DNA from 2 places in the Granulicatella elegans genome. Region 2 is predicted to be linked to the other one. Evidence: predicted binding sites of a transcription regulator. Region 2 holds the regulator's gene; the other holds the start of a gene.

Region 1 (3,223 bases), 540 kb from region 2:
CTGTCAAGTTTGGTTCTGGAGAGTTACCGATGTTGTCAAGAGTGTTCAAGAAACGGTAGTCCATCTTAGTAACACGGTGACGACCATCGTTACCCATACCAGCCATAGAAGTTGTGATGAAAGTTGGGTCACCTGAGTACAATTGGTCATAAGCTTTTGTACGAGCAAATTTAACTGTACGAAGTTTCATAACGAAATCATCAACGAATTCTTGGATTTCTGATTCAGTAAATGTACCACGAGCAAGGTCACGCTCTGCAAAGATGTCCAATACGATTGGCACACGTCCTAGAGATGTAGCAGCACCGTTGATAACACGGCAGACAGCCATGAATGCGATGTTAACCCATTGGATTGCTTCTTTAGTGTTCATCGCTGGTTTGCGAACATCAACTCCGTAAAGGTCACCCAAGCGAACAACTTGTTGCAATGCTTGATATTGAAGATTGATTTCTTCACGAAGACGGATTGTTTCTTCATCGATTTCTTCGATTGAGTTCCAGTCGTTTAATTTTTCTTGCATTAAGTAGTCTGCACCATATAAAGCAAGACGTGCATAAACACCGATGATACGTCCACGAGAGTATGCATCTGGAAGACCAGTTACAGTGTGAGCGTGACGAGCACGACGAATGTTTGAAGTATAAGCACGGAAAATACCATCGTTAACTGTTGTTACATATTTTGTAAAGATTTCGTGAATAGCTGGATCTGGTTCATATCCATTTTCTTTCAAAGTAGTTTCCGCCATACGGATACCACCTTTTGGCATGAAGTTCAATTTGAACAATTCATCATTTTGAATACCGTAGATTATTTCGTTTTCTTTGTCGATATATCCAGCAGGAATATCAGCAATAGAAGTTGGACGAGTATCCATTGGGAAACGAGTTGCTTCATAATGAGCTTTAGTTTCTTCTACTACTTTTTTAATGTGTAGTGAACGTTCTGTTGGCCCAGCAAGGAAGCTTTCATCTCCATCGTAAGGTGTGTAGTTAGCTTGAACGAAGCGAGATACACTTGCTTTCTTTTTCCAATCTACACCTTTGAAGCCTTCCCAAGCTTTTTCAAAAAAATCTTGGGATTCAACAACTGCTTTATTAACCATTTATTTTCCTCTTTTCTTATATTTTTTTATTTTTGTTTTTCTTTTAACAAATACATTATACATCTTTTCTCAAGAATTAGCAATGGAATAATCACAAAAATCTGTACTATTTTTTCAAATAAGTGATATTTAATACAAGTAATTTGTTCAAAAATTATAAATAAAAACTATTGAAAAACCTATTTTTAAAGCTTTTCGTAAAAAAACAGATTATTTCTCTATAAATATAACACCTCTAATAAACTGTATTAATACAGACGCCTAGAAATTAAGTGGTTTTAAAAATGTTTAGAATAAAATCATTGACTTAAAATCGAACAACAGTCTTTTAAAAAAACAATGAGAACGCTGTAATTACCACGTTTTCTTATTCTTCTATTTTATTTAAACTTCTCCATTCATTTCGTAAAAGAAATTTTTATCATCAAAAATATATGAAAGATTCCCTATTTTTTATAACTGTATATAATACACTTCTTCTTTATCTTTATATTTAACTACTACTTTATATTATCTTTACTTCTTTTCATGTGCACTAAAAAAGGTTGATGGAAAATCCATCAACCCTATTTCTATCTTTTAATAAGGAGCTTAGTCAATCACGACCGCAGTACCAGATGCCATTACCATTAACATACCAGCTGTTCCTACTGTTTCAGCATCGATTTTTACTCCCACAACTGCATTTGCTCCCATTTGAACTGCACGTTTTTCTAATTCACGAAGAGCATCTTCACGAGCTTTTAACAATTCTCCCTCATACCCTTGAGAACGACCACCGAAGAAATCACGAAAACTTGCTCCAAGGTCTTTTAACACATTTACCCCTGAAATAACTTCTCCAAAAGTAATTCCCTTATATTCAACAATATGATGTCCTTCAATTATTGGCGTTGTTGTAATAATCATTCTAACCACTCCTTTTGTGTTTTTTATCAATTTATTTTACACCTATTCTACTGCATAATCAATGGGAGAATCCAATTAACCCATCTCCAACTTATCGGCATAACAAGCAAAAATAGTAGCCGTGAAAAAATCTAAAATAGATTTTGCAATTAAGATACTATGATCTCCTGTCATTCCAGAATCAAGCGAACCATAAATCCCTGTTCCACTAAAGCAAAATAATACGATTACTGTTACTAATTGCGAAAAAAATTCTTCCTGACTTAATCCACCATGACCTCCACTACTAAATCTCGCCACTGGACGTTCCAATAATTGCTCCAATTGATTGATTTTTACTCCTACTTTACAAAATATTCCCACAATTGTTCCTATAATCATAGATAGAATAACTGCTGAAATATTTTTTACTAATCCTATAGAAGTAATTCCTAGCATCATAGCAGACAATCCAAAAATTAAGTTTAATTGAATGTTGATTTCCGATAGAGTTTTATGTTCGGCAACCCCTCCAACAATTCCCTAATAAAATGGCAAATGAATTTATAATAATTCCTACCGGCATATAATCTCCTTCGTTTAATATTTTTTCAATTCATCCTACCATTATTCAAAATTTGATGCAAACCTTCTTAATCGACATACGTTTCTAAACGATAGTTCCCAGCTGTGAAAAATACAAGTGCCATGACTAATATCATTGGAATGCCTGGAAGTAATTCTTGACGATCAACGATTTGAACAAACCAGTAAACTGGACTAAAATGCGCTACAATATCAATAATCTCAGACTGAAATAGTTTTGGTGCCATTCCTAGTCCCGCAAGTAAAAGGGAACCGAAAACCCCTACTTGTTGAGCTATCATTGGATTTTTAAAAATTCTAAATAAAAACAATCCTAGACTCAAACTATAAATAATCCCACTTGCCACTAATAAACAAACATTGAACCAATTTGGAATACCTACAGACATTGCTTCATCAATAAAGAAGATAATGAATAGATTCGCAACAAACATGACTACAAAATATGCCCCTAAAAAGCTCTTTGTAATCCACGCATTTGAACGTGGCGCTAATAATGAACGTTTTAATACATAATTTTTCTTAAAAGTAATTAAGTCAAACGAAATAGAAGCGATATTAAATAAAATATAAAACATTACTAATAATAGCAATAACACATATCTTACAGTTGTTGAGTTT
Region 2 (3,223 bases):
GAAACAAAGCAAATTGTTCCATCATATTCAATAAGAGCTTGTTCAAGAACTTCCTTACTATCGATATCTAAGTGATTCGTAGGTTCGTCGAGTAATAAGAAATTATCATGTTCTAATGAAAGTTTTGCTAAAGCAAGTCTTGCTTTTTCTCCCCCACTTAATTGAGCAGTGGATTTTTCTACATCTTTTCCTGAAAATAGGAAACTTCCTAAAATGGTACGAATATCTTTTTCGGGCATCGTCGTATGTCGGCTCCAGAGCTCTTCTAAAACAGTTGTTTTAGAGTTTAGTCCACTTAAATTTTGATCATAGTAACCGACTTGAACATTAGCCCCGAATGAACTTTCTCCAGCAATCCATGGAATTTCTTGTGTTAGAGATTTTAATAAAGTTGATTTTCCAATTCCGTTTGGACCAACAATCGCAACGGCTTCTTGTTTGCGGATATTTAAATTGATTGGACCTGATAGCTTTTGTCCGTCATATCCAATAAAAGCATCTTGCACAATTAAAACTTGATTTCCAGGTTCTTTTTGCACAGAAAATGAAAAACGAGCAGATCTAGAGTCGGACTGAGGTTTTTCGATTCGTTCCATTTTTTCTAATTGTTTTCTACGGGATTGAGCTCGTTTCGTAGTAGAGGCACGAACAATATTTTTCGCAACAAATTCTTCTAATTTTTGAATTTTCTCTTGTTGTTTTTCATAAGCTTTCTGTTGTAGTAAGAAACGATTTTCACGTTCAGTGACATAGTATGAATAATTGCCTTTATAATAATCGCAAGTGTGATGATGAATTTCATATACTTCTTGACAGACTTTATCTAAAAAGTATTGGTCATGGCTGACAATAAGTAGTGACACAGGTGAAGATTTTAAATAATCTTCTAACCATGTTAATGTTTCAATATCTAAATGGTTGGTAGGTTCGTCTAAAATTAAGACATCATGTTTTTCTAATAAAATTTTAGCTAAGGCTAGACGAGTTCTTTGCCCGCCGGATAATTGTTGAATAGGTTTATCATAGTCTTCTGGATAAAATTGGAATCCATGTAAGACAGAGCGAATTTCACCTTCATAGCCATAAGCATTCATTTTATTTAATTGTTCTTGTAAATCATCGTAACGTGTTAATGTTTGTTGGTAGAGAGATTCATTGGCTAATACGTCTGGATTTCCTAATTTATCAGCTATTAAAAGAGCTTCCTTTTTTAAAGTTTCAATGCCTTTAAATAATTCAATCATTTCTTCCCAAATTGTATTTTCAGAATCTACGGAAGCATATTGATCTAAGTAACCGATGGAAAGGTCTTTTTTCTTACTGACCATTCCTAAACTAGGTTCTTCGATTCCTGCCAAAATTTTTAATAATGTTGATTTTCCGGTTCCGTTTCTTCCCACTAATGCAATACGAGAACGTTCTTGGACTTCAAGGGAAATATTTTCAAATAGTACATCAGGACCAAAATGTCTAGCTAGCCCTTGACCTTGTAATAAAATCATGTCATAATCCTCTTTCTATGCAGTTTCAAATTTATTCTATCATACAAGTGAAGAGGACAAAAGTTTTTACTATTTATTTATTAATTGTAAGAATGAGAAAAAATCACAATATTGTTTAGTTAAGAAAATTACAAGATATATGTAGAATAAAATTTACAAATGCAATAATTTATGTGAAAACAAGCATATTGCTTGTGAAAAATATGAAACTTATGCTAGAATGTTTATGAAATTTGATACAAAGGAGATTGAAAAATGAAAAAAGTTGAAATTCCAAAAGCTACCGCAAAGCGCTTGGCAATTTATCATCGTTATTTAAGATTTTTACATGATGCAGGGAAACGTCGTATTTCTTCAACAGAATTAAGTGAAGCAGTAAAAGTTGATAGTGCAACAATTCGTCGTGACTTCTCTTATTTTGGAGCGTTAGGGAAACGTGGTTATGGTTATGATGTGGAGTATTTATTAGATTTCTTTAGTCAACAATTAAATCATGATCGTTTAACAAATGTTGCTTTAGTTGGAGTAGGTAATTTAGGGCAAGCTTTATTAAATTATAATTTCCATCAAAGTAATCATGTAAGAATTAGTGCTGCGTTTGAAGTGGACGAAAGTATGGTAGGGAAAATTGTGAGTGGAGTTCCAGTTTATTCTATGAATGATTTAGTAGAACAACTTCGTGTACAACAAATTCAAGTGGCAATTTTAACAGTTCCTCAAGAAGTTGCTCAAGAAACTGCTAATTTATTAATCGAAGCTGATGTTCGTGGTATTTTAAACTTTACACCGCTTCGTTTAACTGCACCGGATCATATTCGTGTTCAAAATGTTGACTTAACAAACGAATTGCAAACGTTGATTTATTTCTTAGACAATAACAATATTCATTAATCGTAAAAACATCTTGTAAATGTGAGGAGCATTTATGAGATGTTTTTTTGCGTAAATGACTTTATCTATAGTAGCAGAAAGGACGGCAGCAAACCTTCGGTTTCATGCCTAAGAGGCTGGGCAAAAAGTCTCAAAAATAGAAGAAAGCACTATAAAATTCTGAAACAGGATTTTATAGTGCTTTTTAGTCTTATAAATTAAACATAGGAGTCTACCTCTGTTATAATAAGTTTGAATGAAATAAAATAAGAAAGGGTGACTCCTATGTACAAAAATTATACCACACCAACAGATACTTTAGAACTAAATTTTACATTAACCGTCCCTAAAAACCACATTGCTCAATTTATTAATCAGTTTGTAGATTCTATTCCAGATTCTATTATCTTTCCTAATACAACATCAAAAATGGGTAGACCTGCTCATCATCCTCGTATGTTATTAAAAATGATTCTCTTCGCTTATACTCGTTCTACGTATAGTGGTAGAAAAATTGTTCAATTAAATGAAGAAAATATTCCGATGCAGTGGCTTTCTCAACAAACTTATGTCTGTTACCATGTTATTAATAATTTTAGAAGTAATGAACAGTTTTCCTCTATCATTAAAAACATTTTCGTATACTTTACTTTATTACTCCAACACTATCATATTATTGATTCAGATAGTTTATTTATTGATGGTACAAAAGTTCAAGCAGATGCCAATCGTTATTCATTTGTATGGCGTAAAGCTATTGAAAGATATGATGAAGCTTTAAATGAAAAAATTAGTACATTATATGATCAATTAATTCAAAATCAAGTGAATATTGCTTTATCAGAAGAAGA

Evidence for each region. The regulator Rex, encoded in region 2, represses fermentation and respiration genes when NADH is low (regulators of the CRP and FNR family bind a similar motif). The targets are predictions, from matches to a motif close to TTGTGAANTANTTCACAA.
Region 1: a site for Rex is predicted at 1,141-1,158, ahead of pflB (formate C-acetyltransferase). Genes of this name have one in related genera too.

Annotation. Positions count from the first base shown of each region.
Region 1 covers NZ_CP085953.1:565,446-568,668, reverse strand. The annotation lists gene pflB (formate C-acetyltransferase) at 1-1,108, opposite strand, end outside; gene LK443_RS02875 (heavy metal-binding domain-containing protein) at 1,700-2,017, opposite strand; gene LK443_RS02870 (DUF554 family protein) at 2,093-2,491, opposite strand; gene LK443_RS02865 (ABC transporter permease) at 2,650-3,223, opposite strand, start outside.
Region 2 covers NZ_CP085953.1:1,101,176-1,104,398, forward strand. The annotation lists gene LK443_RS05495 (ABC-F family ATP-binding cassette domain-containing protein) at 1-1,502, opposite strand, end outside; gene LK443_RS05500 (redox-sensing transcriptional repressor Rex) at 1,758-2,393, shown strand; gene LK443_RS05505 (IS1182 family transposase) at 2,658-3,223, shown strand, end outside.